4 regions of the Peribacillus sp. NPDC058002 genome follow, and region 2 is predicted to be linked to each of the others. Evidence: riboswitches for the same ligand, from Rfam matches in the RefSeq annotation. Region 2 holds a riboswitch; each other region holds the start of a gene.
The links. A riboswitch is a leader RNA that binds a small molecule or an ion and turns the genes downstream of it on or off. The one in region 2 is predicted to bind glycine.

Region 1: another riboswitch for glycine. It lies ahead of gcvT (glycine cleavage system aminomethyltransferase GcvT); the one in region 2 lies ahead of ACFVSH_RS09140 (amidohydrolase).
Region 3: another riboswitch for glycine. It lies ahead of ACFVSH_RS00725 (amino acid permease); the one in region 2 lies ahead of ACFVSH_RS09140 (amidohydrolase).
Region 4: another riboswitch for glycine. It lies ahead of glyA (serine hydroxymethyltransferase); the one in region 2 lies ahead of ACFVSH_RS09140 (amidohydrolase).

Annotation. Positions count from the first base shown of each region.
Region 1 covers NZ_JBHVQU010000026.1:286-8,350, reverse strand. Annotated here, with positions in the region: gene ACFVSH_RS07660 (YqhG family protein) at 1-221, opposite strand, end outside; gene ACFVSH_RS07655 (DEAD/DEAH box helicase) at 199-1,887, opposite strand; glycine riboswitch at 2,261-2,348, shown strand; glycine riboswitch at 2,352-2,435, shown strand; gene gcvT (glycine cleavage system aminomethyltransferase GcvT) at 2,577-3,683, shown strand; gene gcvPA (aminomethyl-transferring glycine dehydrogenase subunit GcvPA) at 3,701-5,047, shown strand; gene gcvPB (aminomethyl-transferring glycine dehydrogenase subunit GcvPB) at 5,040-6,497, shown strand; gene ACFVSH_RS07635 (rhodanese-like domain-containing protein) at 6,659-7,042, opposite strand; gene ACFVSH_RS07630 (lipoate--protein ligase family protein) at 7,246-8,065, shown strand, end outside.
Region 2 covers NZ_JBHVQU010000034.1:2,948-11,012, reverse strand. Annotated here, with positions in the region: gene murC (UDP-N-acetylmuramate--L-alanine ligase) at 1-26, opposite strand, end outside; gene ACFVSH_RS09145 (DNA translocase FtsK) at 313-3,153, opposite strand; gene ACFVSH_RS09140 (amidohydrolase) at 3,585-4,772, opposite strand; glycine riboswitch at 4,997-5,100, opposite strand; gene ACFVSH_RS09135 (DUF1444 domain-containing protein) at 5,257-6,063, opposite strand; gene ACFVSH_RS09130 (thioredoxin family protein) at 6,114-6,425, opposite strand; gene ACFVSH_RS09125 (hypothetical protein) at 6,536-7,042, opposite strand; gene ACFVSH_RS09120 (YtoQ family protein) at 7,166-7,615, shown strand; gene ACFVSH_RS09115 (GyrI-like domain-containing protein) at 7,725-8,065, opposite strand, start outside.
Region 3 covers NZ_JBHVQU010000002.1:6,512-14,576, reverse strand. Annotated here, with positions in the region: gene argH (argininosuccinate lyase) at 1-61, shown strand, start outside; gene ACFVSH_RS00735 (sodium:solute symporter family protein) at 675-2,153, opposite strand; gene ACFVSH_RS00730 (DUF3311 domain-containing protein) at 2,150-2,350, opposite strand; gene ACFVSH_RS00725 (amino acid permease) at 2,639-3,982, opposite strand; glycine riboswitch at 4,189-4,267, opposite strand; gene ACFVSH_RS00720 (amino acid permease) at 4,774-6,159, shown strand; gene ACFVSH_RS00715 (FAD-binding oxidoreductase) at 6,515-7,864, shown strand; gene ACFVSH_RS00710 (hypothetical protein) at 7,975-8,065, opposite strand, start outside.
Region 4 covers NZ_JBHVQU010000082.1:4,070-12,134, reverse strand. Annotated here, with positions in the region: gene ACFVSH_RS15085 (amino acid permease) at 90-1,469, shown strand; glycine riboswitch at 1,731-1,834, shown strand; gene glyA (serine hydroxymethyltransferase) at 2,004-3,254, shown strand; gene ACFVSH_RS15075 (L-serine ammonia-lyase, iron-sulfur-dependent, subunit alpha) at 3,247-3,444, shown strand; gene gcvT (glycine cleavage system aminomethyltransferase GcvT) at 3,464-4,573, shown strand; gene gcvH (glycine cleavage system protein GcvH) at 4,726-5,121, shown strand; gene gcvPA (aminomethyl-transferring glycine dehydrogenase subunit GcvPA) at 5,123-6,475, shown strand; gene gcvPB (aminomethyl-transferring glycine dehydrogenase subunit GcvPB) at 6,468-7,952, shown strand.

The sequences.
Region 1 (8,065 bases), on a different contig from region 2:
GCTGGAGCCTGTTCGGGATCGGTAATGAAAGTCATCTGTGCTGGGTTCGGAACGCCACCTGTTTTTTCTAGATAATGCCAATAAAAGGGTCTATTCATCAATTCTTTATCCATTTCAATCGTCAATTGGACTGTAAGGTGGGCCGGCGCATTATCCAGTATTTCACAATCGTTGGCCTTAAAGTAAGTTTTTAAAAAATCATGAATTTCCCGTTGCTGCATGAACCTCACCTTCCTTCATGGATTGGGCGAATTGGATTAATGATGAAAAATTATCCATCTTGATCTTCATTTCGCCCTCTGTTTTGGACTCGCCGACCACATCGATTAAATATTCTTCAATATTGTTAATATCCAGTTTGGTTAGAATATCATCCAATTCTCCAATTACTTTTTCAAATAAATTTATTTTTTCGTATAGTAACTTCAGAATATGTTCTTCTACTGTATTTTTCGTGGCAAAGTTATAAATCATTACATCTTCTTCCTGACCAAGGCGGTGAATCCGTCCAATTCTCTGTTCGAGCCTCATGGGGTTCCATGGCAGGTCAAAATTAATCAAGTGATGGCAAAACTGAAGGTTTATCCCTTCCCCGCCAGCTTCTGTTGCAATTAATACCTGTATATTCTTTTGGAATAATTCTCTCATCCAGTCTTTCTTTCCGCGCTTAAAACCGCCTCGGAAAGGAACCGAAGAAATTCCATTCTGCTGAAGGTACCATTGGAGATATAGCTGAGTCGCCCGGTATTCGGTAAAGATAATCACTTTGTCATCAATTTTCTTGATCAGTTCCAAAGCTTTTTCAGCCTTGGAGTTTTGAACTGTTTCATTCACCTTAGAAAATAAATCATCAAGCTTTGCCAAAAAGTCAGGGGAAGGCTGATCATATTTTTCTTTCATATTCTTTAAAGTATAAAAGACCGCCTCTCTGCTGCTGCATGCTTCCCTTTGGAGGGTGAGAGCCGAAAAGGCGCTTCCTTTTGATCCATCCGAAATAGGCTTGAATTTGGAAACAGCATCATACAATGCCTGTTCCGTTGGAGAAAATTCAATGGTGATGGTTTCCACATGCCGTTTTGTCCATTCAATGCCAGTATCGGCCCGCCGGTTTCGAATCATGACAGTATTGACCAGTTCCTTTAGGTGTTCATCTTCAATGATGTTGCGGCCTTTCCCTTTATACTTTTCCGAAAAGAGCGAAGCATTTCCCAAGTGGCCCGGTTTCAATAACGAAACGAGGTGAAAAATCTCCTCGACTTTATTTTGAATCGGAGTGGCTGTCAGGAGTAAACAAAATTTCTTTTTCAGATTTTGGACGAATTCATAGTTCTTCGTCTTATTATTTTTAAGTTTATGAGCCTCATCAATAATGATGAAGTCATATTCCTGAGTGAAAATGATATCTCGATGTGGAGCGCGTTTAGCTGTATCGATGGATGAAATGACTACATCACAGGATTCCCAAACATAACTTTTTCTCTGAACAACTGCAGGTATATGAAACTTGGTATTCAATTCAAAAGCCCATTGTGTGACAAGGGAGGCTGGAACAAGGATCAATACTTTTTTTACAAGGCCCCTAATCATATACTCTTTTAGGATCAAGCCTGCTTCAATTGTTTTTCCGAGCCCCACCTCATCAGCTAAAATGGCCTTTCCATTCATCTTTTCCACCACTTGCTTCGCTGCTTCCAATTGATGGGGAAGCGGGGTTAACTGCGGAAGGTGCTTGGGCGCCTGTAAACCTTCAAAATCAGGGATGATAAGATTTTCCTCCATTTGAACCGCCAACTTATAAAGATCCCAATTTCCCCATGGACCGTCATTTTCCATTTTTTGCAGAAGCTCGTCATTCCATTCAGAATTGAAGGATATATTGATTTTCATAGAAATAACTCCCTCTTAAATCATAATTTCCTTAATAAAGGGTCAAAACCCGAACATTTCGTATGTGAAGTAAGAAAAATATTTCTCTTCAAAAGATATTGCAGAGATAAGTTTCTTAGGGTAGGATATAAGTATATTTAGAAAATTCAATTTCCAAACGCTACAAAGAATCTTTGTACATCTATTTTGCAGTTCGCGTTTTCTTAGTATGGGCTATAGGCTCTTAATTTATCCAAGATTACTGAAGGAGACACTCAAACGGTTTCTGAAGTTTTAGGAGAATTGGCAGAGAATGCATTCCATGATGCTCAAAGGTTTTACCGATGCTTGGGGCTATTTCGCTTCCTTTCATTGGCGAACCATTCATATGCGGGTGAAGATAAGGGGAGAGACTACGGATGTAGCGCCGAAGGAGCAAACTTAGCAGTGAATCTCTCAGGCAAAAGAACTCTTATTGGACGCAACTCTGGAGAGCGCCGCCCGTTTTGGGACGGCCACCAAAGGGGAAAACCTATTACATAGGTAAACTTTCAGGTTTCAGGACAGAGAAAAAGCTCAAATGGGCTTTCTCTGTCCTTTTTTGTGCTTTTTTCACATCATGAATCAGGATATACCTGATGCGAAATGACAAGAAGCTTTTGATAATGAAGCCAATCAATTTTTAAAAAAAATCTGAAGGGGGTCATTTTTTGACCAATTTAAAAAGAACACCACTATTTGAGGTTTATCGTGAATACGGAGGTAAAACGATCGATTTTGGCGGCTGGGAACTTCCTGTCCAATTTTCGGGTATTAAGGACGAACATGAAGCCGTACGTACAAAAGCGGGGTTATTCGATGTTTCCCATATGGGGGAAGTCGATGTTAAGGGTCCTGGAAGCCTTTCCTTTTTACAGAAGATGCTGACTAATGATATATCAAAGCTGCAGCAGGGCGGTGCCCAATATACCGCCATGTGTTATGAAAACGGAGGCACGGTTGATGATCTTATCGTGTATAAAAGGGCAGAGGACGACTATCTGCTCGTGGTCAATGCAGCGAATACAGAAAAAGATTTCAATTGGCTTCAAGCTAATTTAACGGAAGATGTCCAAATTACGAATGTATCGAGTGACTATACACAGCTGGCACTTCAAGGACCATCTGCAGAAAAGATATTACAAAAACTATCGGGAAATACTGACTTAAGTGAAATTGGATTTTTCAAGTTCAAGGAAAATGTCCTGATTAACGGTATCTCCACGTTGGTATCCCGTACTGGATACACTGGTGAAGATGGTTTTGAGATATATAGTGACAGTGAAAATGGTCCTGCCCTTTGGAAGGCGATTATGGAAGCCGGAAAGGAAGAGGGGGTTCAGCCGATTGGTTTAGGTGCTCGTGATACCCTGCGTTTTGAAGCGAAGCTGCCGCTGTATGGGCAGGAGCTTTCAGCGGACATCACCCCGATAGAAGCCGGTATTGGTTTTGCAGTGAAAGTGGATAAGGAAGTGGACTTTTTCGGGAAAGCCGTTCTTGCTGAGCAAAAGGAGAATGGAGCTCCCCGCAAGCTTGTGGGAATTGAAATGATTGACCGTGGCATTCCGCGTCATGGGTATAAGATCTACAGCGGTGATAAAGTCATTGGTGAGGTCACGACCGGTACCCAATCACCCACATTGAAGAAAAACGTGGGATTGGTACTTATCGATAAGGAATTTTCGGTACTGGATGCGGAAGTCGAAGTGGAAATCCGTTCCAAGCGTTTGAAAGCCGTTATCATACAAACACCTTTTTATAAAAAACCACGTAAATAGAGGGGAATGGTCATTAGATGAAACATCGTTATTTACCCATGACAGAGCAAGATAAACAAGAAATGCTGGAAGTTATAGGGGTATCTTCTGCTCAAGAACTTTTCAATGATATCCCTGAAAGCGTTCGCTTTCAAGGAGAATACGATATTAAGCCTGCTAAATCGGAACCTGCATTAATGAAAGAATTATCAAGGCTAGCTGCCAAGAATGCGGACCTTAAAAACTATGCTTCCTTCCTTGGTGCGGGTGTCTATGATCATTACGCACCGGTCATCGTCGATCATGTTTTATCCCGTTCTGAGTTTTATACGGCTTATACACCGTATCAGCCAGAAATTTCACAGGGCGAGCTTCAGGCGATCTTCGAATATCAAACGATGATATGCGAATTGACGGGAATGGATGTAGCTAACTCCTCCATGTATGATGGCGGGACGGCGCTAGCCGAAGCAGCCATGCTTGCTTCAGGCCAGACGCGGCGCAAGAAGATTCTCATTTCAGGAACCGTTCATCCTGAATCAAGGGAAGTTGTGAAGACATATGCGAAAGGGCAACGGGTGGAAGTGGTCGAAATTCCTTATAAAGACGGTGTGACGGATTTAGCTGCTTTAAGCGAATTGGCGAATGATGACATTGCAGGAGTGATCGTGCAATATCCGAACTTTTTTGGCCGCATCGAGCCATTGAAAGAAATGGAGGAAATCATTCATGGTGTCAAGTCCATGTTTATCGTTTCCAGTAACCCGCTTGCATTGGGAGCTTTGACATCCCCTGGAGCACTCGGTGCAGATATCGTAACGGGGGATGCCCAGCCATTCGGCATTCCAGCGGCATTTGGGGGACCTCATTGTGGCTATTTTGCCGTTACTAATAAACTTGTTCGGAAAGTTCCGGGCCGACTCGTCGGTCAAACGGTGGATGAAAATGGTAAAAGGGGGTTTGTACTGACCCTTCAAGCTCGTGAACAGCACATCCGCCGTGACAAAGCCACATCCAACATTTGTTCCAATCAAGCTTTGAATGCCTTGGCAGCTTCTGTCGCAATGACCGCGCTTGGGAAAAAGGGTGTCAAAGAAATGGCTGTGCAAAATATTCAAAAAGCGCATTATGCGAAAAAAACAATTATGGCAAAAGGGGTGGAAGTGATATTCGACGGTCCTTCATTTAATGAATTTGTCATTAAACTGCCTGCTTCGTTTTCAGAAATCAATAAAAACCTTTTTGAAAAAGGGATGATCGGCGGCTTCGATTTAGGGACGGTTTATCCTGAGCTGAAAGATCATATGCTGGTCGCGGTAACTGAACTTAGAACTAAAGAAGAAATTGATGCACTTGCGCAGGAATTGGGGGATCAACATGAATAATCAAGATCAATCACTCATTTTTGAAATCAGTACTTCCGGTCGAATCGGATACAGTCTGCCAGAAATGGATGTTGCAACTATTTCGCTCGAAGAAATCCTTCCTGCCGACTACATCCGTGAAGAAGAGGCAGAACTTCCTGAGGTGTCCGAACTTGATATCATGCGTCATTATACAGCACTTTCCAAGCGGAATCATGGGGTGGATTCGGGTTTTTATCCGCTGGGTTCATGCACGATGAAATATAATCCGAAAATAAATGAAAATGTGGCGCGCTTCAACGGTTTTGCCCATATCCATCCATATCAGGATCCGGCTACTGTTCAGGGAGCATTGGGACTATTATTTGATTTGCAGGAACACTTAACGGAAATCACCGGGATGGACCAAGTGACATTACAGCCTGCAGCAGGTGCTCACGGTGAATGGACTGGATTGATGATGATTCGCGCTTTTCACGAAGCGAATGGCGATACAGAACGGACTAAAGTGATTGTACCTGATTCTGCACACGGTACGAATCCTGCCTCTGCAACTGTTGCCGGGCTTGAAACGATTACAGTGAAGTCGGATGAAAATGGGTTAGTCGACCTTGAGGATTTAAAGCGTGTTGTCGGACCGGATACCGCGGCCTTGATGCTGACGAACCCCAATACATTGGGATTGTTTGAAGAAAATATTTTGGAAATGGCCCAACTTGTCCATGACGCAGGTGGGAAGCTTTATTATGATGGAGCCAACCTGAATGCAGTTCTATCAAAAGCACGACCGGGTGATATGGGCTTTGATGTGGTTCACTTAAATCTCCATAAAACATTCACAGGCCCGCATGGCGGGGGCGGCCCGGGTTCTGGTCCTGTAGGGGTGAAGTCGGACTTGATTCCTTACTTGCCTAAACCGCTTGTGGTCAAAAAAGGTGAACAATTCGTTCTTGATTATGATCGTCCGCAATCCATCGGCAGGGTAAAACCTTATTATGGTAATTTTGGGATAAACGTGAGGGCATATACGTATATTCGGTCAATGGGGCCTGATGGTCTTAAAGCCGTCACCGAGAATGCGGTCATCAATGCCAATTATATGATGCGTAGGTTGGAACCATTTTTTGACTTACCATATAATCGTCATTGTAAGCATGAATTCGTATTAAGCGGACGCCGTCAAAAGAAATTAGGGGTAAGGACTCTCGATATAGCCAAAAGATTGCTGGATTTCGGTTATCATCCTCCGACCATTTACTTCCCGTTGAACGTAGAAGAAGGAATGATGATAGAACCGACTGAAACCGAGTCGAAAGAAACGCTGGATGCGTTCATCGATGCGATGATCCAGATTGCCAAGGAAGCGGAAGAAACCCCGGAAATCGTTCAGGAAGCTCCGCATACAACCGTTATAAAGCGGCTTGACGAAACTCTTGCTGCAAGAAAACCTGTTCTGCGTTATCAAGCATAGACTGATAGCTTGCACGAAAAAAAATCCCTGCCTGCCGGCGGGGATTTTTTCATGTTTATGTAAGAGTTCATTAAAGTTCAACAGTTAACTTTCATTCCCTAAAGCCCGTGTGATGCACAAGAAGTCTTTTTAATTTAAAAGAGCCCATGCGGATATGGGTCTTATTTCTTTGCTTTGATTTTCCCGGTCCACATCTTGAAACCGCCCTTTAGGTGAAAAAGTTCCCTGTAGCCCTTTTTGTATAGCATGGCTGCAGCTCTTCCGCTGATGATTTCGCTCTGAGCGTACAAATATACAGGCTTGTCCGGCCTAATTTCGACCAAGCGGGTTTTCATTTGAGTCATAGGGATGTTTCTTGCGCCTAAGATATGACCATTATCGAAATCATTCGGTTCCCGCACATCGATTAGCTGCACTTTTCTGTAGTTAGCGATAAATTCGTCCTGTGTTAATGTTTTAACGATTTTACGCTGGCGGTACCAATTAAAAAGTGAATACGCAATAACCACTCCCAAGATGATGAGCAGTGTATATAATATTTCCAAACATAAAAACTCCCTTCTACCTTAACGAATACAGACAATCCTTATTATATAATTGCTTTACCCAATAATCAAAAAGAATTTTCATCAAATTCTTCATCGACTTGATAGCACGTTCTTTTTTAGAGTGTTAAAGTCTGTTAAACTACTACATGTGAGTTTTTTGTGGGGGATTGAAAAACAGTCTATTGAAACGAGGGGTAAGGATGACTAAAGAAAAATGGGGTTTTATAGATTCGGGGTATTGTTCACCGGGTTTTAATATGGCTTTGGACGAAGCACTGTTAAACTGGCAAAGCAAAGGTGAAATTCCGCCAATCATACGCTTTTACGGCTGGGATCCAGCAACATTGTCGATTGGTTATTTTCAAAAGGCTGAAGCGGAAATTGATTTGGAAGAGGTCAAAAGGCAGGGCCTTGGTTTTGTTCGCAGGCCAACAGGAGGACGAGCGGTACTGCACGAGCATGAATTGACTTATAGCGTAATCGTTCCAGAATCCTATCCGGGAATGCCAACTACCGTTACTGAAGCATATCGTGTCATTTCTGAAGGAATATTAATGGGGTTCAGGAATCTGGGATTGGATGCTTATTTTGCCGTGCCTCGAACCAATCAGGAAAAAGAGGCTTTAAAATCGCCCAGGTCTTCCGTCTGTTTTGATGCTCCAAGCTGGTATGAACTGGTCGTCGAGGGCAGGAAGGTCGCTGGCAGCGCTCAAACCAGGCAAAAAGGCGTCATCCTTCAGCATGGGTCCATTTTGCTTGATCTTGATGATGATAAGCTTTTTAGCGTATTTAAATTCTCAAATGACAGGGTTAAAGAGAGAATGCAAAAAAACTTAAAAAATAAAGCTGTGGCCATAAATGATATTGCTGGAAGAAAGGTTACCATCCCTGAAGCGAAAGAAGCTTTTGAAAAAGGTTTTGCCGAAGGACTTTCGATCGATTTAGAGCCATACGTCCTAACCGAAAAGCAATTGCAGGAAGTGAATGCCATTGCAGAAAGTAAATATGAAAGCGATGAAT
Region 2 (8,065 bases):
ATTCCCACAAAATGGTAAGCAGTCATAAAGCGAACCTCCACCAATCGTCTACCTGTATGACAGTATATGACGTCATCTTTTATTTGTTTTTTCCATTACGAGACTTGTTAGTAACGCAATTTCTTAATAGGTTTTTCAAGCTCTTATTTTTAATCATTCATCAACAAAAAACTATTATATCACTTTTTTATTCATTCATCCATGTCAGGCAGATGCCAATTTATCAAATCATTGGTTTTTCCCTCAATTTAGGTGATAAAAAAGGGTTTTCACCCTTTCACATTATATTCAATTTCCTTTTATTAGGTTCTCTTAATTAACATGTAAAAATTCCAGTTCTTCTTCCGTAATCAATACATCCCTGGGCCTTGAGCCCCTGGATTCGGAAACGACACCCCGTTGCTCCATCATTTCTATTAGACGCGCTGCACGGTTATAGCCGACACGGAAGCGCCTTTGGACACTCGATGCAGATGCAGCCTGCTGGCTCACGACAAATTCACATGCCTCGAAAAACAGTTCATCCGCTTCTTCCATGACCTCGGCCCTGTTCAGCAAGTCTTCCTGTTCAAACAGGTACTTCGGCTGCTGTTCAAGTTTTACGTGGTTGACGACTTGATCGATTTCTTCATCACTCACAAAAGTCCCTTGCAGGCGCACCGTTTTCGATGAGCCGTTTTCGGCGAATAACATATCTCCTCTTCCCAATAATTTTTCTGCACCGCCGCTATCGATGATTGTACGGGAGTCGACTTGTGAAGAAACTGAAAAAGCGATCCTTGTCGGGATATTTGCCTTGATCAATCCCGTTATGACATCGACTGAAGGTCTTTGAGTGGCTACAATCAAATGAATGCCGCAGGCACGGGCCTTTTGCGCAATCCGGCAAATCGCTTCCTCTACATCAGCCGGGGACATCATCATTAGATCCGCAAGCTCATCGATGATCACCAGGATATAAGGCAGCTTGCTTGAATATTGACCGGCTTTTTCCGCTTGGTCATTAAAGCGGGTGATATCACGCACACCAGCATGTACAAACAATTCATAACGCCGTTCCATCTCTTCTACAGCCCATTTCAACGCAGCCGTAGCGGCTTTTACATCGGTTATGACTGGACTGACCAAATGCGGGATCCGGTTATAAGGGGCGAGCTCGACCATTTTCGGATCAATCAAGAGTAATTTCAACTCCTGCGGCGTCGCTTTATACAGCAAGCTGACCAGCATCGTGTTGATACAGACACTTTTCCCCGATCCCGTTTGCCCGGCTATCAATCCATGCGGCATCTTTCTCAAATCCGTGATGATCGGCTGACCTGATATATCGAGTCCTAAAGCGACAGCAAGCGGTGATTCATGCTCTTGAAACTCAGTACTTTCCAAAACCTCACGCAAAAATACCGGTTTGCTTTTCCTGTTCGGAATCTCGATGCCTATTGTATGTTTACCGGGAATGGGCGCTTCCATCCGCATATCCTGAGCAGCAAGGCTTAATTTAATGTCATCCATCAGGTTCGTCACCTTATTCACCTTCACTCCCGGTTCCGGATGCACCTCGAAACGAGTTACTGCCGGTCCTTGAGTGACATTGACGACCTTTGCACGGACATTGAAATTTTTCAATGTCTCATCAAGTAATAAAGTCTGTTCCTCGAGCCACTCATCATCATGCACAGCATAAGTGGGAGGTGTCAGCAATTCGATATTCGGAAACACATAATATGGATTATCCTCCGCTTCCACGGAGCCATAAACTGCCGGGGTATCGCCCTGGCCACTTTCTGCTGCCGCCTCTGTATAAAGTGCTTCTTGATACCCATTTCCAGAAAGGGATTCCTGCTCCAAGAGCGGCCTAGAGACCGAACCGGAACCCATATTGGATTCAACTGTATTTTCAGGCTCGGCGACGGTTTCCGAACCAGCCTTCGTGTCCAAAAAGGTTGGTTTAATGATCGGAGTCCCCTCTTTCGGCATAACTCTGCCCTCCTCCTGTTTCCGTTCAGGAATGGCGGATGGTGTCGCTTGTCCTGCCTCCATTTCAGCAGCATCATTCATTGGTAGCTTATCAGGTGAAGCTACTGCCCTATCCGAATTAAGGCTTTTTTTTTCCGGCATCATCTTATCCATGAAGCTGTTTTTTTCCCGGTCTTGCTTAAGCATCATCACATTGAATGGGATATGTTTTTTCGGACGTTTTGGCTGCCCCTCAGGTGTTGCCTCTGATGAATCTTCAGGCAGTGTCCCTTGACTGACGGATGGTTGATTTGATTGTGCAGCAACCTCCTCCGGAACCGATATAGCTTCAGGCGGTGTGTCGTCGGCCTGTTCGATGATGGATACAGCGACTTCGCGTCCAAAATCGACCTGGTCCTGTTCAATAGCCTCTTTTTCCACCGCAGGCTCAATTATGTCAGGCTCGCTTACTGCTTCTTCGGGCAGTGACTCTATGGAATTCCTGCGAAAGAAAGCGGGTATCTCCGAATCTCCCCTTTTTTCTTCCGCATTTCCCGGTATAAGAACGGATGGCTCTATCGTCATTTCCTCATGTGACACTTCTTTTGGAATTTCAGGGATCGATACCGGAATCTCGATATCGGCTCTTTCTTTTTTTAGGATGGGCATTTTGCTTTCTAATTCATATTCGACAATTTCTTCAGGTGGGACTATTTTTTTTTCCGGACGACGGAACCCATAAATGGGTGAAGGGATTTCCGTTGGGCGGAATGGAGTATTTGACGGGACTATTTTTGAGGTTTCCTCCCGGTCGAAGCTTCTCCGTTTTGGTTCACTATCCCTTACAGGCCTTTTCGTTGTTTCTTTGGTCACATTTTTCCCCTGTTTGGGTTCATTTTCTTCCCTGTTCCTTTCCCTAGGCTTTCTTTTATTCTGCTCCCGGTCTGGAATGAGCGGAAACTTGAACTGTCCTTTTGGATATTGAAACAGGATTTTCGTATCCGGGTCTGGCGTCTGGGACATTTTTTCCACTTTTTGATTATAATCTTTTATTTCTTCTTTCTTTGACTTCGAAAGCTTTGAAAAATCCATTTTCTTTAATGTCTCTTCATCAAGCGGCTCATCTATAATAATTTCTTCGATTTCAATAATTTCCTCTGCTTGGAACCATTTTTTCATCTTATTTAGCCATTTCAAAACTATCACTCTTTCTACATCTGTAGTTATGTAACTAATTCTACCAGTTATTTTAAAAATATCGAGAAAATTTAAGCTGAATTGGGATTGGCATCTATATTTTTTATCGCATTCCTGCTAACTTAACGTAGTTCGCAGAACTCCTACCCTATTAAACCCCTTCTGGAATGAGTTTAAACCTATCAATTGCGAATTAACATTAGCCCCTAGTCTACTATTTAAATAAAACACCGCTGTTAAATCGCGTTTACAAAGAGATTAAGTTTTCATGCAGCCTTGGAAGCAGACTGGCCAATTCATTGCAACATCCTTCATGAAACCGCCGGCGGCATTCAAATACATGCCGCAACCCATAAAACACCGTTCGTTAATACCGAACGGTGTTTTGTGGGTTTCTGCGTTTTTTTTTTGCAAACAAAGATCAAAGAAGACTATTTCCATTCATAAAAACTGCATACAACCTGCGCCACTGATTTGGAGGCGATCAAAAGGGCCTCTTCATCAATATCGAATTTAGGATGGTGATTGAAATAGGCCTTCTCCACCCCTTTCGGTTTACAGCCAATGTAAAAGAAGCAGCCAGGAATCTTTTCTGCATAATACGAAAAATCTTCCGAACCTGAGAAAACCGGAAATTCCACAACATTCTTAATATCTTTGTCATTCATGCTTTCCAGGCTATTTTTCACGAATCCAGTCAGTTCAGGGTCATTATATAACGGAGGATAATCGGGCACATATGTAAGCTCGCACTGAACATCAAATTCCGTTTCTATCCCTTTAACGATCCGGTGGATTTCCTTATCGATCAGCTGCTGGGTCTCTGCCGTCATATAACGGACATCCCCTTCAATTTCTATACGATCTTTAATGACATTAAAGCTTCCCTTTCCATCGAAGGAGCCGATTGTGACTACGCCCATATCAAAAGGGTTCAAGCGGCGGCTGATTACGGTTTGTACGGCTGTCACGAAATGGGCGCCTGCCACAATGGTATCATTAGCCATATGCGGGGAGGAACCATGGCCGCCTACACCCTTTATGGCTAATTTGAAATAGGTCCGTCCAGCCATCGAATAGCCGCTGCGATACCCGACGACCCCTGCTGGATGCGAAGGGAATAAATGGATTCCGAAGACAGCGTCCAGTTCATCCAAAACCCCTGATTCCATGATGCTCTTCGCTCCACCAGGAGGTGTTTCTTCTGCATGTTGATGAATTATTTTGATCGTACCTGATAGGGAATCCTTCAGCTCAATGATGCAGTCTGCCAGTACCAATAAATAAGCGGTATGCCCATCGTGTCCGCAGGCATGCATGACACCTTCATTTTTTGAACGGAACGGAACCTCCGCTTCTTCTGTAATCGGCAGTGCATCGAAATCGGCACGGAGACCTATCGTTTTCCCTGGTTTCCCGCCTTCGATCGTCACGATGATCCCTAATCCATTTCCTGCATTCGTTTGAATCGATACATCTTTCCCGTTATAAAAATCAATGATATATTTTGCCGTTTTCTCTTCTTTGAAGGATAGCTCCGGATTCTCGTGTAAATGACGGCGGATTTGAACCATTTCCTCTTTACGGGCTTCCAGCATGTTCATTAATTTGCTTTTCACATTCACGATTATTCTCCCCCATTATTTTAAGTTGATTGGCATATTAGTAAGTTCCGTGTTCGCTGCAAACCTTTTGTATGCATAAAGCCAATTAAAAAAGGACAGAGAAGGGTTGCGCAAACCTGCCGCTCCCTTCTCTGTCTTTTCACCTGAGAATTCAACTCCATTTTGGTCGTGGAGATTTCCCAGTTGGCGGCACACTTCCTGCGCGCTGTCCAGAGTTGCGTCCAGCTGCGGTTCCATTTACCTGAGAGATTTGCTCCAAGCGATATTTTCGGAACTTGCTCCCTCGGCGGCTCAATGCTTTGCACTCTCCCACAACGTTCATACGCTCGTTCTATCGTTTTATTCTGTATTTTCAAAATATTACAATTTAATTATCACCGATAAAAAAATAAATATCAACTCTAAGAGTCATAAACTCTATTAAACTTTAAAAGGACCGATGTCAGATGCTGACACGGTCCTTTTAAAGTTTAATATATCATTGTTCACGCTTTTTGTTTTTACCCATAATGAAGATGGGCTCCAACTCATTTTCTTCGTAAAGAAATGATAGAGCCGTTATCGGAACATGCCCGCTGGCAAAGAAGCTCATCGCCATTTGAGCAAGAATATCATAGCCCGTATCATTCTTCACATCGGCAATGATGATGACATCCTGATGGGGAATGGCAACAGCCATGGTTCCCTCGACCTTGTCCTTCATTTCCCGAAGCCATGATTCATTCAGGATCCTGCTGGCATCATACCCATCATTCGTGTTCAAAAAATAAAATGCATTACCTGCAACGATATCCGACTTCATTTCAGTGGAGAGGGAACGGGCATTGAAAAGGGCAATTTCACGGATCCTGTCACCCTGCCAATTTTCCCGTTGAATCATCTTTTCATCTATAAGACGGTAGGTTTTCCCTAAATCAAGGGCATAAAAAATCCGGGTTTCAGCCGTATGCTCATCGAATAAAAATGGATTTCCTGCTTCCGATTCCATTGGAAAGGAGGTCGAGCGGATGACTGGGAAAATGAATTTCTCCTTGCCTTCCATGCTGTGTTCTCCCCCCATCACATTCAGGGCCTCTTCCACGTAATAGATAATTTCATCGATGGCCTTTTCCTGTACGTTTTCATAGTTAGCAAGTACAGGAGGCAACTCGATGGTGATCCCCTTCCCGGTCTTCACATTTTCCACCCGTAACGTATCTTGCTTGCTATCGAATTTGAATGTGCGATTTTCATCTTTTAAACGTTCTTTCAGGATATTTTTCAGCTTCGTGCTGTCCATTTTCATGACTGACCCTCCTCTTCATTGAAAAATCCCCAGCGAGAAGGGGAAATTAATTATAGTGATTGAATGAATTCCTCAATTTGTTCTTGCGTTTTGCGATCCTTGCTCACGAATCTGCCTAGCTCTACACCATTATCATACGCGATGAAACTTGGTATGCCGAATACATCATTCGCCGCACACACATCGATGAATTCATCACGGTCCACATGAATGAATGTAAAGTCAGGAAATTTCGTTTCAATCTCCGGCATGATCGGTTCGATTACACGGCAATCCCCGCACCATGTCGCTGAAAAAAGAAAGATATGTTTGCCTTCATTTTTCAATGCATCATATTGCTCAACGGTTTGTAAATTTTCCATTTGAATATTCCTCCTGCTCTAAATGACACCATAGTTTTTATAATCCCATCATACCAGACTCTCCAGAAATCAACCATTAATACGGATCGGTTGAACGGCCGTGATAAAGCTTATTTCTGGGGCACGGATGAAACGATTTCCATCATTTGTTTTGCATCGGTTTTTAATTGGTCTTTATCCGTTTCGGTTGTCAGCTTCACCCCGCCGATCCCCACTGCAAGCTCATACTTTTCTTTCGGTATCTCTTTGACCGAAATAAAGCCGAATTTATCATCGGTTTGGAAAGAATGTTGCATTACATTTTGATCATCTTGTTCTTTTATCGCCAAATATAACACGGAGCTGTCTTCTTTTTCATTTGGATTGACAAATAATATATAAATCTTATCATCTTTTTGTAAAATCAAATTATTATCATGTTCTTCCACTACTTTAAAATCCTTTGGCAGATAAACCTGAATTAGCCCCGCCCCTTGATTGGGCTGTTTTTCATCGTCACGAAAAGCCACTTCAGCAGCCTTCATTGCCTTTTCGGTTTGTCTCTCAATACCTGAGCAGCCCGCGATCAAACTGCTTATCAACAGGAAAACAAGAATATTCTTATTCGATAAAGCCATCGTCATTCCTCCAGCCGTCTCTTTTACTACCTTATGGATAATATTATCCTTATTTATGGGATTCATCCATTTTCTAAAAAACATGGTACAATGAAAGCAATTTTAATACCGAGGAGGAAAACAATGAAGTTAACCGTGTATCTTGCTGGGGAGATCCATTCGAATTGGAGAAGTGAGCTGAGAGAGAAGGCCGCTGCACTGAAGCTCCCTTTAGAATTTGTAGGCCCGATGGAAAATCATGATCGCTCCGATAATATCGGTGAAGATATCCTCGGGGAACAGCCGAATCCCATCCTGAAGGATGCGGCAGCTTCCCAAATCAATAATTTGCGGACAGCTCTTTTGATGAAAAAAGCTGATCTTGTTGTCGCTCTATTTGGCGAGAAATATAAACAGTGGAATACCGCCATGGACGCAAGCACCGCCATTTCCCTGGGTAAACCGCTTATTTTGATTCGTCCGGAATCCCATCATCATGCCTTAAAGGAATTATCGGAAAAGGCGAGTGTCACGGTAGAATCCGTTAATCAAGCGATGAAAGTGCTTTCTTATATTTTTGAAGAAGGGCTGTAAAAACTCCCTGCCCCTTAACTGCTCAGCTCAAGTATGAATGTTTGATCATTATAAAGAAATGAAAAAAGGCTTGCAGGGCCTCCCCTGCAAGCGAAAAGAATTTTTTAACTTATCCCTTTTTTATGGGAATCCAAATTTCAGAGTAATAGTCAGGGTTTGAAGCGTCGTCATTCGCGTATACTTCCAATTCTGGAGTTCCGGCATGTTCATAACCGCTGGTAGGGAACCATTCGGAAAAAATTCGTTTCCAAGCTTGTTGGATGGCATCAGGCATAGGTCCGTGAACTTCGAATGCAACCCACTTGGAAGCCGGTATCGTAAGGGTTGAAAACTCTTCAGGCACTTTCCCGGCATACTCTGCTCCTATCCAATAATCCATCGTTTCATTTTTTTCCACAGTCCGCTTATCGACACATACACCAATCAAGCCATCTATTTGGCCATTGTTCA
Region 3 (8,065 bases), on a different contig from region 2:
TGACGGCAGGAAGGCTTTAATGGATTACGGAAGGTACGGGAAAGAAGGAAGTGAGTTTTAACAGGCATGAAATCCACGAGTAAAAGCCCGAACCTCTTAAAAAGAGTATTTTTTGTTGGCTTGGACGCAATACGATGCACTTCACTGCGAAAGCTCATATTTTATGATAAATAGTCATTCTTTATAGGGTGACTATTTATTTTGGATTTTTTATTGCAACTGAGATATCCCTAGTAACAATGGATGTATATTATTTCCTTCAGATATGCTGCTTTTTGTAAAATACACAATATAAGGTGGAATGCTAATGTCAAATAGATCTCAGTTCGGGTTTATCCTAGTTTTAATAACCTTCGTAATATCGATTACTTTATGCTTTAACCCTAAATTATTAATACCTAAAGGATATGATTTAGCTATTGATGGTCTGGTAGTATCCCGAACCTTGATGATTATTTTTTCGTTGTATTTATTAGCTAAAATAGGGAATTTGTTTATAAACAAAAAAGATTAGTAGTTTATTATGGGACTTTGTCTTTTGGCTGCTATTAACTTTCTATAATCACTCTTAAGAAAAAGGACATTATGACTTTGGATGTCGATAATAAGGAAGGCTCAGTCTTTTGACTGAGCCTCAATGTTTATCTATCCAAAAAAACAGTTTCAAATTTGTTTCATATATCGTTAATGGATTTAGGTTCCAACTGAACCGCGTGCTTTCTGAAAGCAAGACTTACCGTGATCATCACAATGAAATTGACCGCCAAGGCGATGATTCCCACATTCAAATCTTTTGCGGCTTGCGGCAAGGATGGAAACAAGGTTCCTATAGTTGAAGAACTGAGTGTAATGCAGATTACGATGAATAATCCGGTGATAATGCCGGCGATTGCGCCATATTTATTGATGGGATTATTCTTCTTCAGACTAAAGAGCAGGGACGGGAATAGCTGTGTAATGAGACTGTAGCCCATTAGAATTAATGCTGACATCGTTTCGCCGCCGTTTAAGGTGAAGTAGACGGCTATAAGGGCAATGACTGGAACAAGGAACTTTGCCAATCGTACAACGTGGCGATCGGACACTGCAGGTGCAAATTCCTTATAGACGTTTTTCGCGAGCAGTGTAGCGACGCTCATCAAAAGCATGGATCCCGGCACCAACGCGGTCAACAATCCAGCTCCGCCGATTATGCCTATAAACCATGGATCAAAGGTCTCGATCGAAAGGCGCAGCAATGAGAGGTCTGCATCTGCCCCAACAAGTCCGGGCACTTTCAATATAGCTGTAAACCCAACGAAAAAGACGAATAACAGCATGAGCGTATATAAAGGACTGATGATGGCATTCTTTCGAAATACCTTGCCGCTGCGTGCTGAAAAGACAGCGCTGAAAACTTGCGGCCACATATAGAAACCGAATACGAGCAATATTACCGTGGAGATAAACCATGATACGCTAAGTCCCTGGTCAGGGAACTTTAGAAAACCAGGTTTGGCCGCATCAATCGCTTCAAACATCGGCTGAAATCCGCCAAAGTAATGGATCGGCAGATAAATCCCCAAAAATCCTATTATGGCGACCATCATGATATCTTTAATGACCGCTGTCCAAACAGAACCGTGTATTCCGGAGATCATCACATAAATGGTAAGGCTGATCGCCCCCATCCAAACTGCCTCGGGCATTGAGATGGCACCATAAGATGCCTCTGAGACAATGATTCCCAATCCTTTCAGCTGCACGACGATCACTGGAATCATCGACACCACACCGACAAGTGCAGCCAAAATTCCTAAACTGGGACTCTTATATTTGCTCACAAAGAAATCGGATTGAGACATCAGTTTATTTTCTTTGGCATATTTCCATATTTCCGGAAGGAGCCAATAGGATAATACGTAAGACAAAGTAATGTAAATTAGAACATATAGAGCGGGTGCGCCCTTGCCATATGCCCAGCCGCTGCCGCCAAGGAAGGAGAAGGTCGTATAGATTTCACCGGCCATCAGCAGAAAGACGAAAATCGCACCAAAACCACGTCCGCCCACCGTCCATTGTTCCAAGTCCATATCTTTTCCTTTTGAAGAGCGTATCCCTAAAAATATCGATAGAAGTAAAAATGCTAAAATGATTAAGAGAGCAATATTCATTTCGGGTCACCTTCCCGATTCCTGGGATCCAGCTTATACATGATGCCCAATATGGCAGAGGTAAGGACAACCCACATAGCCATCCAGAACATATTGAAAGGCATCCCTAATACGTATGGTTCTATTTTATTAACAAAAGGTAGAAATCCTAGTATGCCTATAAAAGGAACTAGAGTAAGGATATATATAATCTTCATTAAACAAACCCCTCCGTTTTAAATAAGTGAAACGTCCATCAATGGGGTTTATTCTTCAATGCCACTGATGGCTTTGGTGAACCAAACCGGGAAGGAAAATTCATGCAAGACGGATTTACCTTCTTTTAAAAAGGTCCGATGATATATAATAGCTTACACTATTTTGATATAAAATTTAATGGAGTTGGGTGATATATTTTAGCAAAAAAGCGCCAACTGCCTAATCTTGATATGTTTCTTAGATGGAGAAAGCCTTGAATTCGAATTGAATTCAAGACTTTATTTCCTTTAGCTATTTTTTTTCCGATAGTTATATAGTATCACCAAGAGTATGAACCAGATCGGGGTCAAAAGCAGTGATAGTCGTGTAGCTTCAGCGAATAGCATAACAATAAGGATGAATAGGAATAATCCTAAAATAGCGTAATTGACAAAGGGTGTAAAAGGAGCCTTGAAAGTCGATTGAGCTCTTAGATCAGGCCTTGTTTTCGAATATTTGATATGGGAGATCAAGATGATGCTCCATACCCAAATGAAACAGATGGCACTGATGGTCGTCACCACGGTAAACGCCTGTTCCGGTATCAGCTTGCTCAATAATGCCCCTATTGATACAACGATGGTGGATGTTAATAAGGCATTGCTTGGAACAGCCTGTTTATTTAATTTTTCCAGTTTAGCAGGGGCTTCGCCATTCCTGCTTAACGTATAGAGTATCCGGCTTGTTGAAAATAAACCGCTGTTGCATGCAGAAGCAGCGGATGTCAACACGACGAAGTTGATGATTCCTGCAGCGACAGGAATGCCGATTAACGCAAAGACCTCTACAAATGGGCTGCTCGTGGCATCAAGTTGTGTCCATGGGTTGACACAGAGAATGACGAATAGGGCACCCACATAGAAAAGTAAAATCCGGACAGGGATTTTATTGATGGCAGAGGGAATGTTCTTTCTCGGGTTCGCCGTTTCCGCTGCGGAAACCCCGACCAATTCGACACCGACAAATGAGAAGACGACTAACTGTAAAGATAATAGGAATCCGGAAATGCCATTGGGGAACATGCCCCCATGATTCCATAGGTTCGTTACGGAAACCGTTCCGGTATTGGTATTGAAGCCGATGATCAAAAGAATGATTCCTACGATGATCAAGGCAATGATCGTGACTACTTTAATGATGGCAAACCAGAATTCCAATTCGCCGAATAACTTAACGGTCAATAGGTTCAACCCTAACAGAATGACTAGGCATATTAGGGCCGGAATCCATTGAGGGATATCGAACCAATATTGTATATAGACACCGACAGCTATGATATCGGCCATTGCGGTCATGATCCAACAGAACCAATATGTCCAACCTGTCACGAATCCAGCCCATGGACCGACATATTCGGTTGCAAATTCAGTGAATGATGCATAACCTGCATTGGATAATAGCAATTCGCCCAGCGCCCTCATCACAAAAAACAAAGCAATTCCTATTATCAGATAGGAGAATATAATGGAAGGTCCAGCCAATTGTATGGCTTTTCCGGATCCTAAAAATAAACCGGTGCCAATGGTTCCTCCTATTGCAATCAGTTGTACATGTCGATTTTTTAAATCTCTTTTTAATTCCTGTTTAGCCAATTCTTGCGCCCCCGTTTTTTATAGTCTTGTTAGTGAATGATTTCAACCTGCATGGTCTTGGAGAGATGGGCGTGATTTTTTGCCCTGCTTGCCTATTCCATGGTTTTCAAGAGTGTAGTTTTAAGTCCAATCACAAATTGGACAATAAAAAAAGAGATTGGATAATACCAATCTCTTAAAGGGTTCAGAATAACAATTCTATCATTCGTTACTCTTCTGTCCTTTTGCCTGAGATTGTGAATCCTTCGGCGCTGCATCTTGTACAGTCTCTCCAGAAGCTGCTCCTGCTATAGTGTCATCCATAGCATTCATCGCTTGCTTGTATGCGGTTGTGAATAAATGTCTGTCAGTGTTAATCTTCCACTGTTGGATCATTCATTATGCTTATAAAATAATATTGGAATTCTATCATCTATTTTTCGATTGGTCAACAAATTTTTTTGAAATGAAACAGGCATTATCCGCAGTTTAATAGTGGTCTGTATTTAACTTAAGGTTTAAGCAGAAATGATAGTTTTCCACTCTTTTTGAACGAACACTATTATAAAATACTGAACATCATTTTTTTAAAATGATATTTTAAGATTAGAAAAATCGACAAGATATTATTGGTAACTGTTTATTTCAAAAATACAATTGTATTTTTACAGAATATTTACTATTATAAGATAAGAAAACATAATTGAAGTGTTATGTAATATTGATTACGATAAAGCAATTCTAATTAAAAGAGAGTCGTTCGTGGCAAGGATGGAAAAGCATTACCGATATTGCATCTGGGGGAGTTAATCATGTCGAACAAGGAATTAAAGAGAGGGCTGGAATCAAGACATATTCAAATGATAGCCTTGGGCGGAACCATCGGGGTCGGGTTATTCATGGGATCTGCGAGCACGATCAAATGGACCGGGCCCTCTGTAATGCTTGCTTATGCAATCGCAGGTATTTTTATATTTTTCATCATGCGTTCCATGGGTGAGATGCTATATTTAGAACCGACTACAGGTTCTTTTGCAACCTTTGCGAGCAGCTATATACATCCCTTGGCAGGTTATATGACTGCTTGGAGCAATTGGTTTCAATGGGTAATCGTCGGAATGTCCGAAATCATCGCAGTTGGGTTGTATATGCAATATTGGTTCCCGGAGTTACCTGCTTGGATACCAGGTGTGGTCGCCATGATCATCTTGGGGGCGGCAAACCTTATTTCGGTAAAATCCTTCGGGGAATTTGAATTTTGGTTTGCACTTATAAAAATCATAACGATTATATTGATGATCATTGCTGGCCTTGGCCTTATCTTCTTTGGAATAGGGAATGGCGGGGATGCTATTGGATTATCGAATCTTTGGGCAAATGGCGGCTTCTTTACGGGAGGCTGGAAAGGATTCTTCTTCGCGCTTTCCCTTGTCGTGGCTGCCTATCAAGGCGTTGAGCTTATCGGCATCACAGCCGGAGAAGCGAAAGATCCAACCAAGACCGTAACAAAAGCGATCCAATCAATCATATGGCGCATTTTAATTTTCTACATTGGTGCCATATTCGTCATCGTGACCGTCTTCCCTTGGGATCAACTGGATGACTTAGGCAGTCCGTTTGTTTCAACCTTTGCCAAAATAGGTATCACTGCAGCGGCAGGCATCATCAATTTTGTCGTAATCACTGCAGCAATGTCTGGATGCAACAGTGGGATTTTCAGTGCAGGACGTATGCTTTACACACTGGCATTGAATGGCCAAGCCCCGAAAGCCTTTGCTAAAGTATCAAAAAATGGAGTGCCGGCATATTGCACGATCGCTGTACTTTTAGGATTGGGCATCGGGGTTATCCTGAATTACCTTGCACCGCCGCAATTATTCCTTTATGTGTACAGTGCGAGTGTATTGCCCGGGATGATTCCATGGTTTGTCATACTTATCAGTGAGCTTAAATTCAGAAAGGTGAATGCTTCTGAAATGGAGAAACATCCGTTCAAAATGCCGTTGGCCCCTTTCAGTAACTATGCGACAATTGCCTTTTTACTGATGGTGCTGGTCGGTATGTGGATCAATCCTAGCACAAGGATTTCCTTGGTTGTCGGGATCGTTTTCCTAGCCTTGGTCGCAGCAAGTTATTACATGCTGAAAATGGATAAACGAACACCATTGGATGTTAAATCCAATGATGAGATTTCCTGATAAGGTAACAAAAAGCCCTTCTCTTAACTCGAGAAGGGCTTTTTTTTTTTTTGGGGATCAATTGCTGAATTCATTCACGAGTAAAACCGTTGAATTCACGGGTAAATGCGTGGAATTCACGAGTAAATGCGTGGAATTCACGAGTAAAGTAGTTGAATTCACGAGTAAAGCTGGAATTCACGAGTAAAACCGTGGAATTCACGAGTAAATGCGTTGAATTCACGAGTAAAACTGAAAAATTCACGAGTAAAGCTAAATTGACCCCATTACAAGGGAGGGCCAGCAAGAGGAATGTATCTTCCTGCCAGGTTTTTTCATAGGATGTAACATATTTACTCGAGGAAGGGGTTATCTTTTGGAAAGAACAAAGCTTACCGGGCGTATCGTTACACCTAATGATGCTGAGTATGAGCGTGCCAGGATAAATAATAACTTAAGTTTTTCTAAATTCCCAAAGGTCATTGTGTTTTGTCAAAATTCCGATGATGTGTTGAATTCATTGAAGTGGGCCCGGGAAAATCATGCACCTTTCCGGGTTAGGAGCGGCAGGCATAGTTATGAAAATTTTTCATTAGTGAATGGCGGTCTAGTCATTGATATTAGTGAAATGTACAATATCAAGGTCAATCGTGAAAAAATGATCGCAAAAATTGAAGCCGGAGCTGATTTAGGGCGAGTATATAATACGTTATGGAACTATGGAACGACGATTCCGGCAGGGACCGAAAGCAGTGTTGGTGTTGTAGGTCTTACGCTCGGCGGTGGAATAGGTATGTTAACGAGGCGCTTTGGACTTACTTGTGACAATCTACTTGAAATAGAAATGGTAAGGGCGTGTGGAAAGAGGGGCGCCAAACTCATTAAAGCAAATAGGAAAATCAATAGTGATTTATTTTGGGCTTGCTGCGGGGGAGGAGGGGGAAACTTTGGCATAGTCACTTCTCTTACTTTCAGGGTAACCCCCGTATCAAGGGTATCTATTTTCTCCGTCACATGGGGGTGGGAAGATTTCGAAGCGGTGTTTGAAGCCTGGCAGGATTGGGCCCCTCAAGCTGATGAATGCTTAACTTCAGAAATAGAGTTCAAGGCAAAGGAAGCAAACGAAATTTTTGCTAAAGGTGAATTTGTTGGAACGTCACATAGATTGAAGCAGCTATTAAAGCCTTTGACAAAAACTGGTTCACCAATAAATGTCATGATAAAGGAAGTCCCATACATTGAAGCCGTAAGATTCTTTGATTATCCAGCTGGAAATCAACCGGCGTATCGAAAGAGGTCAGGATCTTTCATTGAAAAAGCTTTTCCGCAGCAAGCAATCATGACCATGAAACATTTTTTAGGAAATGCTCCAAATGAAGATGCAGCCATTTGGCACCAATCCTTAGGAGGAGTGGCGGGGCTTAAAGATCCAAAGGAGACAGCTTTTTATTATCGCGATGCCATCATCGCCCAGGAGTATCAGGCTACATGGACCAATCCAGAAGAAGAGCGGCAAAACATTCGTTGGATCAAGGACCTGAAGCATGCCTTGTCGCCATTTACTACCGGTGACTATGTGAATTGGCCGGATACTCTAATCAAAGATTGGCCAACTGCGTATTATGGAGAAAATTTCAAACGGCTTAGGGAAGTGAAAACGAGGTATGATCCATACAATGCGTTTAAGTTCCCACAAAGTATACCGCCATTAAATAAGTGGGGGTGAAAAAGCTTGGATTCACCAAAAACATTCGTTATATAAAGGCCTATTCCTAAATTTGGATATAGGCCTCTTTCTTCTTGTTTTGAATCAATTAATCGAGATAATGCTCAAAATCATTCCGCTTGCTGAGCTTGTACTGTATTGTATACCTGATTTACGGAAGATTGGGCTTGGGCGATTTCTTGAGCAGCTTGTTTAATGGCT
Region 4 (8,065 bases), on a different contig from region 2:
GTACGCTAAGTATTTAACTCATTGAAGGACTGACCCTTTATAAAGAAAAAAATCCAAGTAGCCTATAAAAGTAGAAAGTGGGGAATCGTATGCAGGAACAAAAGTTGGATAGAGGGTTAAAAAACAGGCACGTACAACTCATAGCTATTGGTGGTGCAATCGGAACGGGATTATTTCTTGGAGCGGGTAAATCTATTCATTTAGCTGGGCCATCAATTTTATTTGCTTACTTGATTACAGGCGTCATTTGTTTTTTAATCATGCGCGCTCTTGGAGAACTACTCTTATCTAATTTGAACTATCATTCTTTTGTTGACTTTGTAAAAGACTATTTAGGTAATATGGCGGCATTTGTTACTGGCTGGACCTACTGGTTTTGCTGGATTTCAATCGCAATGGCCGACTTAACAGCAGTTGGTCTTTATACCCAGTATTGGTTTCCTTCCGTACCACAGTGGATGCCAGGTTTAATTGCGCTTGTCATTTTGCTATTTATGAATCTAGCCACCGTAAAACTTTTTGGCGAAATGGAATTCTGGTTCGCATTAATTAAAGTTATCGCTATTCTAGCACTAATTGGTATCGGTATTTTCATGATTATTAAAGGCTTTTCCACAGATTCAGGCGCAGCCAGTTTCACAAATCTATGGAGACACGAAGGTATGTTCCCAAATGGAATAAATGGCTTTATCCTCTCATTCCAGATGGTAGTGTTTGCGTTTGTTGGTATTGAACTTGTAGGACTTACAGCGGGTGAAACAGAAGATCCAGAGAAAGTTATCCCAAAAGCAATCAATAATATTCCTATCCGGATTATAATTTTCTACATTGGCGCACTTATTGTCATTATGAGTGTCTATCCGTGGAACGCAATCATCCCATCGGAAAGCCCATTCGTCCAAGTATTTGTGGCAGTTGGTATCGCTGCAGCTGCCGGTATCGTCAATTTTGTCGTCCTAACATCGGCCGCTTCGGCATGTAACAGCGCAATCTTCAGTACAAGCCGGATGGTATACTCACTTGCCAAAGATAAAAATGCACCTGTGCCATTTGCAAAACTTAATGCCCGTAAAGTACCTTCCAATGCATTGGCCTTTTCAACTGTCGTCATTCTAACTTCCGTTGTTTTGAACTATTTAATGCCCGAAGGAGTATTTACGTTAATTACAAGTATTTCTACAGTATGTTTCATCTTTATTTGGGGAATTACTGTCATCAGTCATTTGAAATACCGCAAAACAAGGCCAGATCTAGCGAAAATGAACAAATTTAAATTACCACTTTATCCAATTTCTAATTACTTGATCCTTGCTTTCCTAGCGTTCGTACTTGTTGTGCTTGCACTTGCGGAAGATACTCGTGTTGCCTTGTTCGTAACTCCTGTTTGGTTTCTTTTGCTGATTGCGATTTATAAGATGCGAAAAACGAAGGTAGATCAGACGAATCAGAGGAAGGTAGTGGGAAATTAAGTGGCAGTCTGCCCGCTTTAATAAGCAACCATTAAGATATATGAATGCTTATATTTTGATGAGAAAGGGATTATTTTAGAATAGTGTTGTTAACGCTTTCAAAATTGCTTGACATAATTAATCACAACTACTATTCTAAATGTACCAAATTGAATAAGCGAATGACAGTTGTGGGAGAGTGCAATGCGACACAAGCCACCGAAGGAGCAAGTTCCAAAAAGACCCTTGGAACAAATCTCTCAGGTAGATGGAACCACAACTGGACGCACCTCTGGAGAGCGCGTATAAACAAGGACGCCACCAAAGGGGAAAGGTTCTATTTAAAATGGAGCTAAACTCTCAGGTAAAAGGACAGAGAAGGGTAGAGAACGCTACGTTACCCTTTTCTGTCCTTTTTTGCGTGCAAAAAAGGTAGTAAATCATACTGTTTTTAACAGTCTTCATAGAAAAGTAGATGTAGCGGGAAAGAGATTTTAGTGTCTCGAACCGTATTAAAATTCAGAATAATCAAAAAATGATTAGGGGGAAAATGAAATGAGTTTAAAACAAAATGATTTAACCATTTTTGAAGCGATTGAGAAGGAAGGACAACGTCAACATCAAACCCTGGAATTGATTGCATCAGAAAACTTCGTTAGCCCAGATGTATTAGAGGCAATGGGAAGCGTGATGACAAATAAATATGCAGAAGGTTATCCAGGAAAGCGCTATTATGGTGGATGTGAATTTGTCGATGTGGCAGAACAAGCAGCTATTGAGCGCTTAACGAAACTTTTTGGTGCAAAATATGCAAATGTTCAGCCTCACTCAGGTGCACAAGCCAATTTCGCAGTTTTTTTCGCACTGCTGCAGCCTGGTGATAAAGTGATGGGGATGAACCTTTCACATGGTGGCCATTTAACTCATGGAAGTCCAGTCAGCGTTTCAGGAAAATGGTTTGAAGTTGTGTCCTACGGAGTTAAAGAAGATACTCAATTAATTGATTATGATGAGTTGGAAGCTATGGCAAAGAAAGAAAAACCTAAATTGATTATTGCAGGGACAAGTGCCTATCCAAGAACGATTAATTTTGCAAGATTTAAAGAAATTGCCGATCAAGTTGGTGCAAAACTTATGGTGGATATGGCTCATATAGCAGGGCTGGTAGCAACTGGTCTTCACCCGTCCCCAATCCCATATGCAGATGTTGTGACAAGTACTACTCATAAAACATTGAGAGGACCTCGCGGGGGGATCATTTTAACGAACGATGAAGAAATTATCAAAGCGATTAATAAATCCGTGTTCCCAGGAATTCAAGGCGGCCCACTCATGCACATCATTGCAGCAAAAGCGGTTGCTTTCAACGAGGCTTTACAACCAAGCTTTAAGGATTATGCGAAACAAGTCATTGAAAATGCTGCAACACTTGGCGAAACATTAAAAAATGAAGGTGCAGCCCTTGTTTCTGGTGGAACAGATAATCATATTGTCCTTTTAGATTTGCGTCCGTGGAATTTAACAGGAAAAGAAGCAGAGAAATTATTAGAAGAAGCGGGCATTACTGTTAATAAAAATACGATTCCATATGATCCAGAAAAGCCATTTGTTACGAGCGGTATCCGAATGGGAACAGCAGCTTTAACGACTCGAGGCATGAAGAAAGAAGAAATGGTGAAAATTGGTGAAGTGATTGCAACTGTTCTAAAGAGTAAAGGAAATAAAGACGTTCTTGAGAAAGCAAGAGAAACAACCAAAGGGATTTGTGATGTTTATCCGTTATTTCAACAGCCAATAACTGTGTAAGAAAAGGGTAGCTTCGATTGCATTTTCAGCGGCTGACATGTCTCTAGCTGGAATTGAAAGCCGCATTCCTTGTGATGCCATGTATAAGGTAGGAAATGATATGCCATGGACCCTTCGAGAAACGTCATTTGGAGGCCTGGCGATGAAAGAAACCGGCAAACGGATGAAAGAACATTTATTTTGCAAATAATCATAATTGGGGGTAGATCATGGGTACTGAAACAGCATTAAAGCAAACACCGCTTTTTGAAGTATATAAAAAGTACGGGGCAAAAGTTATTGATTTTGGTGGCTGGGCTCTGCCAGTTCAATTTACAAGCATATTAGAAGAGCATGAAGCTGTTCGAACAGAAGCAGGACTTTTTGATGTTTCTCATATGGGAGAAGTGCTTGTGGAAGGGAAAGATGCCGAGAGTTATATTAACTACCTTGTTACAAACGATGTGACAAAGCTTAGCATCAATCAAGCACAGTATACCGCAATGTGTTATCCAGACGGTGGAACGGTCGATGATTTATTAGTTTATAAATTAGGGAATGAAAAATATTTACTTGTCATTAATGCAGCAAACATTGAGAAAGATTACGAATGGATGAAGCAGCGTGTAAAAGGAGAGATGGCGCTCCAAAATATTTCGGAAGACATCGCTCAGCTTGCCATCCAAGGACCAAAGGCAGAAAGCATTCTGCAAAAGTTAACGGAAATAGATTTATCAGAAATTGGTTCTTTTAAATTCGCCCAGCATGTCAACATCTCTGGGATTACCGACGTACTTGTATCCCGTACAGGGTACACAGGAGAAAATGGATTTGAACTTTATTTATCTGCAGACAAAGCGGTAGTACTTTGGGGAAAAATCTTAGAAGCAGGAGCCACGAGTGGATTAAAACCATGCGGACTAGGTGCACGGGACACGCTTCGTCTTGAAGCACGGCTTGCACTCTATGGCCAAGAACTGAGTAAAGACATCAGCCCGCTTGAAGCAGGAATCGGCTTTGTCGTAAAGACGAATAAAGAAAGTGACTTTATCGGAAAATCTGTTCTTACAGAACAGAAAGAAGCTGGATTAAAACGAAAATTAGTAGGAATTGAAGTAACAGGCAGAGGGATTCCGCGTCATGGCTACAAGGTAATTTCTAAAGGTGGAGAGGAAATAGGTATTGTTACATCCGGAACACAATCACCATCTTTGAAGAAAAGCTTAGGTCTTGCCTTGATATCAGCCGACCAAGCTGACGTGGGGGCGCCGATAAAAGTGGAAATCCGAAATAAACTGATTGAAGCCGTTATTGTTGATACACCATTCTACAAAAGATAAGTGGAAATATTTTAATAGAGTTATCGTGTAGTTTTCTTAAGTTGATTTCCGTTACCTTGCATGCAGCCCGAAATCGACGACCTGCTATGAGTAAATCACCTAAATTATATTCGGAATTATATGAATAGTGAAAAAGAAAAGGGGAAAATACAATGACAAAAGTGATATCAAGTTTACGATATAGCAAAGAACATGAGTGGGTACAACAATTAGAAGGAAATCGAGTACGTATTGGGATCTCTGATTATGCACAAAAGGCATTGGGGGATATCGTCTTTGTTGAAAATCCGGCGATTGATGATGAAGTAACTGTCAATGAATCGATGGGAACGATTGAGTCAGTTAAAGCCGTTTCCGAACTTTACTCACCTGTTTCAGGTACGGTAGTTACTGTAAACGAAGAGTTAGAAGGTTCTCCAGAGACGATTAATGAGCACCCATTTGATGCAGGGTGGTTAGTCGAAGTAGAAATGTCCAATCCAAAAGAGTTAGATTCACTTCTAAACGAAGATGAATATCAAGCATTTACTAATGAAGGAGTGGAATAATATGACAGCCACTTATAGATACCTCCCTGATACGAAACAGGACCAAGAAGAAATGCTAAAATTTTTAGATATTTCTTCTATAGATAAGTTATTTGAAGATATTCCAGCTGAAATTAGCCTGCAGGATGAGCTAAACATTCCAGAGGCGGTTCCTGAACCGCTTCTTTTGAAAAAAATGAATCAGCTTGCTACAAAAAACAAAAATGCGAATCATTACCCAACTTTCCTAGGTGCGGGTACATATGATCACTATATTCCAAGTGTGGTAAATCATATGATTTCACGTTCCGAATTTTACACAGCTTATACCCCCTACCAACCGGAAATCAGTCAAGGTGAATTACAAGCGATTTTTGAATTTCAAACGATGGTTTGTGAGTTGACAGGAATGGATGTGGCTAACTCTTCCATGTACGATGGGTTTACATCGCTTGCAGAAGCTGCATCACTTGCCGTTGCATCTACAAGACGTTCAAAAGTGCTTGTATCCAAAGCGGTACATCCTGAATCCCGTGCTATTTTACATACAGTAGCTGGAGGTCCGGGATACACAGCTGAGGAGGTAAATCTTGTTGATGAGGTTACAGATTTAGGTAAGCTGCAAGAACAAATTGATAAGGACACTGCTGCCGTAATTGTTCAATATCCAAATTTCTTCGGTTCGATAGAGGATTTACAAGCAATAAAGCAAATTGCGGAAGAAAAAGGTGCCCTTTTAATCGTAAGCGCCAATCCTCTTGCACTAGCACTCTTACAAGCTCCTGGGAAACTTGGGGCAGATATTGTGATCGGTGATATGCAGCCATTAGGAATCCCGATGTCCTTTGGCGGTCCGCACTGCGGCTATTTTGCGGTAAATAAAAAACTCATGCGCAAAATCCCAGGACGAATTGTAGGCCAAACAGCAGATGAAAAAGGACAGCGTGGATTTGTGTTAACACTTCAAGCACGTGAACAGCATATACGCCGTGATAAAGCCTCATCCAATATTTGTTCCAACCAGGCATTAAATGCTCTTGCCTCCTCTATTTGTATGACATCACTTGGAAAGCAAGGGATTCGTCAAATGGCACAGCTAAACATTGAGAAAGCTGATTACATGGCGAAAACTTTAGAACGGAAGGGCTTTACCATAATCAATGAAGCACCATTCTTCAATGAGTTTGTTGTCGGGCTTCCTCGACCGGTAAAGGAAGTCAATGCAAAACTTCTTAAGGCGGGTATTATCGGTGGATTTGATTTAGAAAGTGATTACGGCTTTGGAAATCAAATGCTGCTTGCTGTGACTGAGCAGCGAACAAAAGAAGAAATTGACCAATTTGTTGATGCTTTGGAGGCGATTGTGAATGGTTGAATATAATGAGTTAATTTTTGAAATAAGTCGTCCAGGACGTGTAGGTTCAAGTATTCCGAATAGTGACGTTGACTATGTTGATTTAAATGACAAATTTCCAAAGCATTTAATTCGTGACGAACCGGCGGAGCTCCCAGAAGTATCAGAGTTGCAGCTTGTCCGCCATTACACAGCGCTTTCTAATAAAAACCATGGGATCGATAATGGATTCTATCCACTGGGTTCTTGTACGATGAAGTACAATCCGAAAATAAATGAAGATGTGGCACGTCTGGAAGGCTTTAGCCGCATTCATCCATATCAGCCCGTTGAAACCGTACAGGGTGCATTAGAAGTTTTATATGAATTGCAAGAAGAGCTAGCTGTCATTACAGGAATGGATGCTGTAACTTTACAGCCATCTGCAGGGGCTCAAGGGGAATGGACAGGTTTAATGATGGTTAAGGCGTATCATGCTCAAAAAGGTGAAACCAGAACGAAAGTACTTGTTCCAGACTCCGCGCACGGTACAAATCCTGCAAGTGCAAGTGTTGCTGGTTTTCAAACGATCACGATCCCATCCGATAAAAATGGATTAGTTGACCTAGCAGAATTAAAGAAACATGTGGGACCTGATACAGCTGCGCTAATGTTGACGAATCCGAATACCCTTGGACTTTTTGAAAAAGAAATTGTGGAAATCGCAAAGGTTGTCCATGAAGCAGGGGGCCTATTATATTATGACGGAGCGAATGCCAATGCCATTTTAGGTAAAACAACACCAGGTCAAATGGGCTTTGACATCGTGCACTTAAATCTTCACAAAACATTTACGACGCCTCATGGAGGTGGCGGTCCAGGGGCAGGCCCTGTCGGTGTGAAAGAGAAACTTACTCCTTACTTGCCAGTGCCGCGCATAGAAAAAGAAGGTGATAAATATGTGCTGAACGCTAATTATCCGCACTCTATCGGAAGGGTAAAAGGGTATTATGGAAACTTCGGAATTCTTTTGCGGGCGTATACTTATATTCGCACGATGGGGCCTGAAGGGCTGCGCCAAGTATCTGAAAGTGCCGTGCTTCATGCGAATTACCTTCGCAAAAGATTAGAGCCATATTTTGAAGCGCCATATTTACAAATTTGCAAGCATGAATTTGTCCTATCCGGATCTAGGCAGAAAAAGCTGGGTGTAAGAACGCTTGATATGGCAAAACGTCTGCTAGATTTCGGCTACCATCCGCCGACCATCTATTTCCCGTTAAATGTTGAGGAATGTTTGATGATTGAACCGACAGAAACAGAGTCGAAGGAAACACTCGATGCTTTTGCGGATGTAATGATTCAAATTGCCAAAGAAGTGGAAGAAAACCCAGGGGTTGTTTTAGACGCACCACATACTACGGTCATCGGGCGATTGGATGAGGTCCAAGCAGCTAGACAACCGATCTTGCGTTATTCCAAAGAGGAAGTAGTAGAGGAAGAAACGGTAAAGTCATAAATTAATAATTGAACATGAACCACCAGGGATGAAAATAAAGAGAAGAATCTCAAATCTCATTATTTCATTCATGGTGGTTTCATATAAGCACGTGTAAAAAGGATGACAAAAAG